DNA from 3 places in the Knoellia sp. p5-6-4 genome. Region 3 is predicted to be linked to each of the others. Evidence: riboswitches for the same ligand, from Rfam matches in the RefSeq annotation. Region 3 holds a riboswitch; each other region holds the start of a gene.
What was found. Region 3 has a riboswitch for cyclic di-AMP ahead of P2F65_RS11400 (C40 family peptidase). Riboswitches for the same ligand answer to the same signal wherever they lie in the genome.
Positions count from the first base shown of each region.

Region 1: linked by a shared signal. The riboswitch ahead of P2F65_RS10835 (transglycosylase family protein) and the one ahead of P2F65_RS11400 (C40 family peptidase) in region 3 are both predicted to bind cyclic di-AMP.
Region 2: linked by a shared signal. The riboswitch ahead of P2F65_RS17310 (C40 family peptidase) and the one ahead of P2F65_RS11400 (C40 family peptidase) in region 3 are both predicted to bind cyclic di-AMP.

Region 1 is NZ_JARGZF010000001.1:2,224,041-2,227,300, reverse strand. It holds gene P2F65_RS10845 (GAF and ANTAR domain-containing protein) at 1-468, shown strand, start outside; tRNA gene P2F65_RS10840 (tRNA-Thr) at 563-635, opposite strand; gene P2F65_RS10835 (transglycosylase family protein) at 783-1,508, opposite strand; cyclic di-AMP (ydaO/yuaA leader) riboswitch at 1,518-1,697, opposite strand; gene P2F65_RS10830 (threonine/serine exporter family protein) at 1,900-3,260, opposite strand, start outside.
Region 2 is NZ_JARGZF010000003.1:9,692-12,951, reverse strand. It holds gene P2F65_RS17320 (adenylate/guanylate cyclase domain-containing protein) at 1-435, shown strand, start outside; gene P2F65_RS17315 (hypothetical protein) at 452-664, opposite strand; gene P2F65_RS17310 (C40 family peptidase) at 761-1,243, opposite strand; cyclic di-AMP (ydaO/yuaA leader) riboswitch at 1,251-1,415, opposite strand; gene P2F65_RS17305 (putative immunity protein) at 1,695-2,129, opposite strand; gene P2F65_RS17300 (hypothetical protein) at 2,138-2,689, opposite strand; gene P2F65_RS17295 (hypothetical protein) at 2,893-3,207, shown strand.
Region 3 is NZ_JARGZF010000001.1:2,346,075-2,349,334, reverse strand. It holds gene P2F65_RS11410 (DsbA family oxidoreductase) at 1-417, opposite strand, end outside; gene P2F65_RS11405 (DUF305 domain-containing protein) at 487-1,203, shown strand; gene P2F65_RS11400 (C40 family peptidase) at 1,312-2,043, opposite strand; cyclic di-AMP (ydaO/yuaA leader) riboswitch at 2,047-2,241, opposite strand; gene P2F65_RS11395 (metal-dependent transcriptional regulator) at 2,390-3,085, opposite strand; gene P2F65_RS11390 (deoxyribodipyrimidine photo-lyase) at 3,105-3,260, shown strand, end outside.

The sequences.
Region 1 (3,260 bases), 120 kb from region 3:
GGGCCGTGCCTCGACAGCATCGTCGGGGACTCCGTCCAACGCGACGAGGACATCGCCTCGTCATCGACGTGGCCCGTCCTCGCCGAGCTCACGCTGAGCAGGACGCCGATCCGCGGCATGCTCGGGTTCAGGCTCCAGCAGGGAGCCGGCGGACGCTCAGCCCTGAACATCTTCTCCGACACCCCGGGAGCCCTGACCGAGGAGTCGGTCGGTGTCGGCGCCATGCTGGCGGCCTTCACCTCGGTGGCGCTCGCGGCCGCCGAGCACCTGTCCAGTGTCGAGAGCCTGCGCCGGGGACTGGACAGCAACCGTGAGATCGGGAAGGCGGTCGGGCTGCTGATGGCCGCCCACTCGGTCGATGACGAGGAGGCCTTCGCCATCCTGCGCAGCGCCTCGAGCCGGACCAACACCAAGCTCGCTGCCCTCGCCGAGCGGATCAACACCGCCCACCGGCAGCAGCTCGGCTGAGTTTCATCGCCCGTCCCGTGCTGCACCAGCATCCGGGGGAGCCCGGTGGGCCGGTCCCAGCGGGCGCGGGGAGGCACCTCGTCGCTGGCCAGAGAGCCGACGAGGGGACTCGAACCCCTAACCACCTGTTTACAAGACAGGTGCGCTGCCAATTGCGCCACGCCGGCGAGCCCGCACCGATGCCGCGGGATCGCCGAAATCGTACCCGGCACACCCGCCGGTGCCCGCAACCCACAGGGTCGGCGCACGGCATACGAACGGGGTCCTGCCCACGATGAGGTGGGCAGGACCCCGTTCGGCCAGCGCGCGAGGCGTCAGCGAGCGTTCAGGTAGCGCTGCAGGGCGCGGACGGTGTCGCGGTCGAGGTAGCGGGCGCCGGTGCGGGGTGCGCCGATCGTGGTCTGCAGGGCGCGCACCGTCTTGGGGCCGATGATGCCGTCGGGAGCCGAGCCGACCCGGCGCTGCAGGCGCTGGATGTCGGTGCGCGAGAGGCTGCCGTTGACCGAGCCGCCGACCCAGCGCTCGATGGCGGCGTTGGTGAGGGGGCCGCGGATGCCGTCGACGGCCAGCTTCCCCGTCGAGCTGGTGGAGCGGGCCGGGACCGCGGTGCGTGCGCTCGACCGCGAGGCAGCCACGGTCGAGCCCGCGTTGACGGCACCGCCGTTGGTGCGGGTGAGGCCCGCGACGACGCTGCAGTGCGGCCAGGCGCCGGGGCCCTGCACCTGGAGGACCTTCTGGGCGACCATGATCTGCTGGGCCTTGCTCGCGCGGTCGGCGGTGTAGGCGTAGCGCTGGCCGCCGAACGCCTTCCACGTGCTGTACGAGAACTGAAGGCCGCCGTAGTAGCCGTTGCCGGTGTTGATGTTCCACCGGCCGCCGCTCTCGCAGCTGGCGAGGCGGTCCCAGACGGTGCCGGCCTGGGCGCCGGAGGCGGTGGCGAGGCCGGCGCCGACGGTGGCGACTCCGGCAACAGCGACGCCGGCCATGCGCCGGCGGACGGGGCTCTGCTTCCGAGCGGAGTGCTTCGGGGCATAGAACATGCGCGGGGATCCTCTCCTGACGTGCGCCGAAGAGGTGAGCTGTCGGGTTCGGGCTGTCAGGCGCCCGGCCGGCGGACCGGCTTCACCCCAAGGCCCGCCGGAGCGGGCCGAGTTGGTTCCCCCACCCTCGTCCTGCCCGGGGATCTCCCGGCGAAACACCCGCCGGACGAGGTTAGGCGCTGCGGGTGTGCGTGCTTGGGTGTGCTGTGTGAAGTTGTGAGACCCGGGAGAAAGGCGCTGAACCCGGCGGCAATCGGTGCCAAGCGAAGACGGTACCGGGGGTTGTCGAATCGCGACAAGCAGTTCGCCGTAATCCGTTCGTGATCTTTTGGCGGCCCGCCTCGGCAGGTTTTGACCGGGTATGCCGCGGGCGCGGTGTCGCGCCGCGACGTCACCGCCGTCGGGCCCGGCGCTTCTGGACCATCCGGTGGTCGAACGGCGCGCCGAGGAGCTCACCGAGCGTGGTCCCGGTGGCGATGGCCAGCAGGACCGCGAACGCCCCCAACAGCGTCGTGATGCCGCCCTGGAGGGAGAGGCTGCCGGCGTCTGCCGACGCGTGCGTCACCATCTCGTAGAGACCCCGGAATATGGCCAGACCCGGCAGGAGGCCGTAGGACGCGGGCACGACGAGCACCATGGCCGGTGCCCCCATCCGCAGCGCCACCAGCCGCCCGACGAACCCGAGGGCGATGCTGGCCAGGCCTGCTGCCGTCAGCGCTCCGAGGCCGGGCACGAGGCTCACGACCAGCGACAGTCCCACCCCTGCCCCGCAGAGCAGGCCTGTCGGCAGGACCAGCTCGCGCCGCGAGCGCAGCGAGACGGCGCCCGCCAGGCCGACGACGATGGCACCGAGCACACCGAGCACCACCGGCGCGTCGGTCGCCCTCAGCTCGAGGATGCTGGGCGAGGCCAGCGACAGGTCGAGGGCAGCCGTCAGCTTCAGCGTCATCGACAGCGCGGCGGCGACGCCCAGGATGATGCCCGCCGTGGTGAGGAGCACGCCGAACATGCGGCCGGCTCCTGTCACCGAGTAGCCCGAGATGACGTCCTCGAATGCCGAGGCGACCGTCCGCCCGGGCAGGAGCACCACGATGCCGCCCGCCACGATGTAGGCGAAGTCCGCAGAGCTCACCGGCAGCGCGCCGGCCGCCCCCACGGAGAACGCGCCCCACGCGATGGCCGTGGCGATGAACCCGCCGATCGCGCACTGGTAGAACTCGGGCAGGCCCCGCGCCCCCAGCCTGCGGGCTGTGCTGTCGACGAAGACGGCCGAGACGCCTGCGACGAGCGAGGCGGACAGCGAGGCGCCGAGCATGATCGCGACCGCGGCGGACAGCACCCCCATCGAGCCGTGCACCACCCAGCGCGGCCAGAACCGTGGCATCCGCCGGATCTCCCGCAACCGCGCCGCGGCCGCCTCACGGTCGTAGCTGCCGGCCACGAGGTTCTCGACGAACTCGTGCACGGCGACGAGCCGGGCGAAGTCGCGCGTCGCCGAGCGCACGACGCGCAGCATGGTGATCTGGCCGCCCGAGCTGGTCGTGCACTGCACGAGCAGCGACTGCAGGGTGATGTCGACCTCGAGGTTGTCGAGGCCGGCCGCGGCGGCGACGGCGGTGACGCTCGACTCGACCTGCGGCGCGCCCGCCCCACAGCGCAGCATCAGTTCCCCCACCCGCAGCGCCAGGTCGAGCGAGGCCCGGGCCTCCCGCTCCTCCGCGGCGGCGGCGAGCACGCGGGGGTTGCGGTAGG
Region 2 (3,260 bases), on a different contig from region 3:
GGCCTCGTCGACAAGATCGTCGGTGACGAGGTCATCGGCCTGTTCTTCGGCGGGATCAGCGGGCCGAACCACGCGGGTGCCGCGATCGCCGCCGCGACGGAGCTGGCCGACCGGACCAGCCGCCCCAACGCCTCACCCATGGGGCCGATCCCCGCCGGCACCGCCGTTCACACCGGCGACGCGTTCGTGGGGTCCACCGGCCCGGAGGGGACGGTCCACGACTTCACGGCGCTCGGCGACCCCGTCAACACCACCGCCCGGCTGGCGTCACTGGCCTGTGCCGGAGAGGTCATCGTCAGTGTGGCCGCCGCCGAGGCGTCCGGCACCAACATCGAGGGCCTCGAGCGCCGCAGGGTGGAGCTCCGCGGACGCTCCGCCCCGCTCGAGGTCGTCGTGCTCCGGGCGGCCCAGGCCGGGATGGCGGCGCGCTCCTGACGGCGGTGGCCCGCCGTCAGGAGCCGCGCCTCTCCTGCGTCCGTCGCTCCCGGTCGAGCCGGGCACGGCGGGCTGCCGCGACCTTGTCGGCCCGCTCCTGCTCGAGGCGCCGCACCGGGTCGTTGTGCTCGTCGAGCTGCGCCGGACCGTAGATCTGGTAGCCGAGGTGCTTGATCCGGTAGATGATCCGGTACCCGATCGAGAGACCTTCACGGTCCGCCTTCGCCACCACTGCTCCGATCGCCGCTGCCTGCTGCCTCCACACCCACAGTAGGCGTGTTGAGGCGTGTTCGGCCCGGCGACCCGGTCAGCGGACCCGACGACGTCAGCGGACCCTGGCGAACGTGACGGCTGACGTCCAGAGCCTGACCTTCGAGACGACCTTGCCGGGTCGCGGCGAGTGCCAGATGTAGCCGCTGCCGGCGTAGATCCCGACGTGGTAGATGCTGCGGGACCCGCCGAAGAACACGAGGTCGCCGGGACGGGCACTCGTGCGCGGGATCTTGATCGTGGCGTCGTACTGCTGCTGGGCCGTGCGAGGCAGGCGCCTGCCGACCTTGCCGTAGACGTACATCGTCAGTCCGGAGCAGTCGAAGCCGGTGCTGGGACTCGCTCCACCCCAGGTGTAGCGAACTCCGTTGAGGGAAGCGGCGACGCGCACTGCCTGGTAGCTGACCGAGGCGGGGACGGCGGCCTCCGCCCGTTCGGTGGACGAGGGGGCGACGAGCAGGCCGGCTGCGAGGAACAGGGCCATGAGGAGGGATGCCGCGCGGGCGGGCAGGGGGATGCGCAGGGTGGATGTGAGCATGGGGCGGCCAATCTTTCGGATCCGCCTGCGAAGAGTGACCTGTCGGGTTCGGGCGCCGAAAGATGGCCCGGCCGCAAAGCGGCTTCACCCCAAGGGACCTCATGACCTCGACGGCCGGGCCCCGCACTTCCTGGGTTCTCCGCCCCCACCACGGTCAGGGTGCTGCTGGCTTGTCGCCCGCGCGAGTGGTGGGGTTCGGCGTCCGCGCGGACCGCCCCACCTGATGGTGGGGACTGTGAAGCCCTCTGGGGGCGAGTCCTCGGCGTCCCGCCGGCTGCCTGGTGGGCCGGGGTGGCGTCGAGGCTTGGCGCCAGAGACTAGTTCGAACGAACTAGTTACTGCCAGAGGCAATCCGCCCGATTGGCCCTATTCATCCGCAATCTCGGAGCAATTTCAGCCATTTGGCGTAGGGGCCTCGTACAGGCGTCGTAGGTGCGCCGTCGCCGCCACGTCAGGCGGGGAAGGCCACCCGCACCAGGTCCCGGGGCACGCGCGCTTGCTGCCACCGTCGCTCCGCCGCCGCCGCAGCCGGGTCCCCCACTCCCGCCAGGCTGGCCGCGGTCGCTGCGTATGTCGCGGCGTGCGACGCGTGACGCGCGACGCGCGCCGTCGCCGCCGCATGCCCGGCCGCCCGGGCCGCGGCGCGGGCAGCGGGGTCTTCCGCCCGCCGGGCCGCGGCCTGTGCCGCCAGGGCAGCTGCGGCAGCCTCTCCCGCCCTGATCTCTCCCGCTGCCCAGGCGCGTGCGGCCTGCACCGCCGTGCGCGGGCGGTCGTCCCCGGGGCACGCCCGCTCGAAGGCGGGCAGCACGTGCTCGGCGCAGTCGGCTGCCCAGCGCGCCAGGGAACTGCGCCCCTGCCCGTCCAACCGTGTGGCGACCTCTCCCATGACGACCCCTAGTGCGCGAACCGGCTTGCGCCAGAGGAGGACTGCTCAGCGGAGCCTGTGCGTGCGGCCAGCAGGAACAGGACCCCGGAGACCACCGCAGGAACGAGGACGAGCGCGATGGACAGCGGTCGGGCCCACTGGTCACCCGCGCCGACCATGCTCAGCACCAGCGGCACGACGACGATGGCGAGCAGCAGCGCCCCGGCCTCGGCCGGACGCGAGAGGCCCAGCACCGCGAGCGCCACTCCCACGATCAGCACGAGCACCAGCCCTACCGGCCCGTTCTGGTCCTCCCAGTCGGACCAGCGCCCGTAGTCGAGCAGCTGCAGGACGCCGAAGGCGATGGGCACCAGGCTGACCACGGCGAGGACGGGCACGGCGACCGAGGGGCGCAGCCACGCCAGCAGACACAGCAGCCCCAGGGGCACCCCCACTGCGGCGATGAGGCCGATCGCCTCCCAGCCACCCACATCGGTCACCGTGTAGCCCACAAGCATCAGCGACGTGAAGCCGCCGAAGGCGGCCATCACCGCGAACCCGGCCCACCTCAGCGCTGACATCGACAACACCTCCGTCCCCTCACGGTGGGCTTCCGATTCCCTTGCCCGCCAGAGCCGTTGGTCCCCTGTGGTTGCCGTGACGAAGCACCGGCCGGCACGTGGACGGGGGGACCAACGCCTCTGACCGGCCGCCGGCCCCTCGCACAGGCTGGGCGTGGAAGGGCGAGGGCCGCCCCTCCGGCGCCACCCCGAGGAGGGAACCGATGACCGAGCACGGCATGGCCGTGACGACCCACACAACCGAGATGCGCCAGATCCGTGAGGCGAACGCGGCCCTGGCGCGAGGCGCGCACCCGACCGCGCGGTCGATCGGACTCCGCAGCAGCTTCGCCGACGACGCGGTGCTCTTGCGCCTCAGGCCCGTCGGCCCACCGTCGTACCCCTACGTCTACGGCGTGTTCGCCCGCGACGAGCGTCGGCACCACGACGGCCGAGGCGTGTCCATCGAGCTGCACACGGCACAGCTGCGAGCTATCAGCGCACAGCTGCACCTGCGCGGGCACGCCTGGGGCGTCTGACACCCAGCGGGCCGGGCCGCGGTGCCAGCGCCGCACCGCCGGCGGCTACCGTT
Region 3 (3,260 bases):
GTCGATCGACTTGCCCTCGCTGAAGTGGGCGCTGAACAGGCGCTCGAGCACCGCCGCCTGCAAAGCGGGGCCGCCCTGCACCAGGCCCAGTGCCACCAGGCGGTGGGCGTCGAAGGAGTTGGCGTCGACCTGGGCGTCGATGTCCATGTCGATGCCGTCGGGCCGGCCGATGATCGCGGCCCGCTCGACCATGCGCCGGGCCTCGTCGAGGTTGGTGCTGTGCCGGTGAGCCAGCCGCTCGACGACCAGGACGCCCTCACCGGCCGGCTTGCCAGGGTCCAGCTCGAACGCGTGGTAGGTCACCGTCACCTCGGACGGCTGGGCGCTCTCCGCGATGGCCTGCTCGAGCCGCCGCTTGCCGATGTAGGACCACGGGCAGACGACGTCCACCCACACCTCGATCTCCACCTCGCTCATGGGCCCATCCTCACACGGACGCGCGGGTCGGGCCCGGGGCCAAAGGACGCTCCTGCCTACGATGACGGCATGAAGCCACCGCTCCGGACCCACCTGCCCCAGCCGCGGCACGCACGGCGGTCTGCCGCCTCGGTGGTCGTCGTGATCGCCGCCGCCACCGTCCTGGCCGCCTGCGGGGACGGCGACACGACGCCCATGGGCGACCACGGCGCGATGATGTCGTCGACCACGCGGACGGCCGGCCGCTCCCCCAGCGGCCAGGCGACGACGCGCGCTCCCGGCGCGACCGGCTCGGCCACCGCCGGCACCCCCGCCGCCGGACCCCACAACCAGGCCGACATCGACTTCGCCGCGGGCATGGTCCCGCACCACCAGCAGGCCCTGGTCATGGCCGACATGGCGCTCGCCCACGGTGGGACCGACGACTTCGTCGCGCTCGCCAGGGCGATCAAGGCCGCCCAGAAGCCGGAGATCGACCAGATGTCGGGGTGGCTGGCCGGATGGGGCCAGCCGGTGCCCGAGGGCGGCGGCCACATGGGCCACTCCGGCATGGGGATGATGAGCCAGCAGGAGCTCGACGACCTCGACGCGATCGAGGGCATCGGGTTCGAGGGCATGTGGCTGGTCATGATGATCGAGCACCACGAGGGAGCGATCGCCATGTCCCGCACCGAGCTCGACAGGGGCGCCAACGCCGAGGCGAAGAAGCTGGCGCAGTCCATCATCGAGTCCCAGACCGCCGAGATCGCCCAGATGAAGGCCATGAAGGACAAGCGCGCGAACTAGGAGCGAACGAGGACCTGCGCGGCGTCTCCGTCCGGGCGGACGCGACGGCCCCCGACCACGTGGTCGGGGGCCGTCGGCGGTTTCGCGAGGCGTCGTGGAGGTCGGCCGTCAGGGACGCCCGTAGGTGACGTCGGAGGACCAGATGTCGCGCAGGTCGACAGCCTTGCCCGTGCGCGGGGAGTCCCACATCTTGCCGTCCCCGGCGTAGATGCCCATGTGGTGGGCGGGGGCGCCGAAGAACACGAGGTCGCCCGGCTGCGGGTCGGAGACCGGCGTCACCGCCTGGCGCTGCTCCTCGGCGGTGCGGGGCAGGTCGATCCCGATCTGGCGGAAGACGTACTGCGTGTATCCCGAGCAGTCGAAGCCGGTCTCGGGCGACGTGCCGCCGTAGCGGTACATGATGCCCTGGTACTGCGCGGCGATCCCGAGGATGCCGCCCGCTGCGGGCTTGAGCGGCGCCCGCTCGACCGAGCGGCTGGCGGCCTGCTCGGTGCGCTCCGACTGCGGCTGCGGCTCGGGCGCGGGCTCCGGGCGGGGCGCCGGCTTCGGCTCGGGCTTCGCGGTGGCCGTGAAGCCGATGACGCCGAAGGCGTCCTGGGCGACCGGCGCAGCGGCCTCGGGTGCCTTGACCGCCACCGGTGCGGCGACCGAGCCGGTCTTGGGCTTCTCGGCCGGCGCGGCCTGCGAGGGGATCGCGAACGCGGCGACGAGGCCACCGGAGGCGGCGAGGACGGCCGAGGTCTTGACGGCCGGCTCGGCGGACTTCGCGACGATGTCGGTCAGCTCGGACAGGGGGTTGAAACGGCCTTGCGCACGGTGGCGCCCAGCGTGATGTGACACGGTTGAACCTCCAGCGCCTACGAGGTGAGCTGTCGGGTTCGGGTGGAGGTTGGTTTCACCCGGCCCTTGCCGTCTGCCACCCGTCCTAGCGGGCGCTCGCGGTGAGGGCTTCACCCCGAGGACGGCACCAGGGCCGCCCAGAAGTGGGTCCCCCGCTCCTGCCAAGCGGTGTGCTGAGACCCTCGGCGGTGACAGGACTAGGCGATCCGCTTCGAGCCGTCCTCCCGGGGGTGGAGGACCCCGACACGGTACACAACGGGCAAACCGAAAGTCACACTGCGGTCACGGCGAGTTCATGCAACAGCAGGAGAACGCACCCAAGGACCCCCACCGGGGCCGGAAAAGCTCAGACGACCGCGGCGAAGACGTGCTGGGCGACGTCGTGGGGCAGCGAGACGCCGGTCGACTCCGCAGCGCCCTCCCGGACGGCGATGACGCGCCCGTCCTCGCGGCGGACGTCGACGCGCTGCCCGGGGAGCAGGCCCGCCGAGGTGAGCAGGCTGAGCGCCTCGTGGTCGACCTGCACCGGCTCGCCGATGCGCCGCACCAGGACCGTCGCGGTGTCGGGCAGGGCCAGCTCGGCCAGGCTCTTGACCCCCACCCGGAACTCCTCGTTGGGCTCCTCGCCGAGCTCGTCGAGACCGGGGATGGGGTTGCCGTAGGGCGACTCGCGGTGGTCGCCGATCATGGCCAGGATCTTGCGCTCGACCCGCTCGGACATGACGTGCTCCCAGCGGCACGCCTCCTCGTGGACGTACTCCCACTCCAGGCCGATGACGTCGACCAGGAGGCGCTCGGCCAGGCGGTGCTTGCGCATGACCCTGGTGGCGATGAGCCGGCCCTCGTCGGTGAGCTCGAGGTGGCGGTCGCCCGAGAGGGTCAGCAGGCCGTCGCGCTGCATGCGGGCCACGGTCTGCGACACGGTCGGACCCGAGTGGCCGAGACGCTCGGCGATCCGGGCACGGAGGGGGACGATGCCCTCCTCGACGAGCTCGTAGATCGTCCGCAGGTACATCTCGGTCGTGTCGATCAGGTCCGTCACAGCCCCTAGCCTCTCATTCATGACCGTCACCGTCGTGTGGGTGAGACGTGATCTTCGCATGCGCGACCACCCCGCCCTGACGGCAGCAGCCGACGCCGGCGACTCGGTGCTGCCGCTGTTCGTGCTCGACCCGCGGCTCGTCGACCGGGCCACCCCGCGGCGCGACCACCTGCTC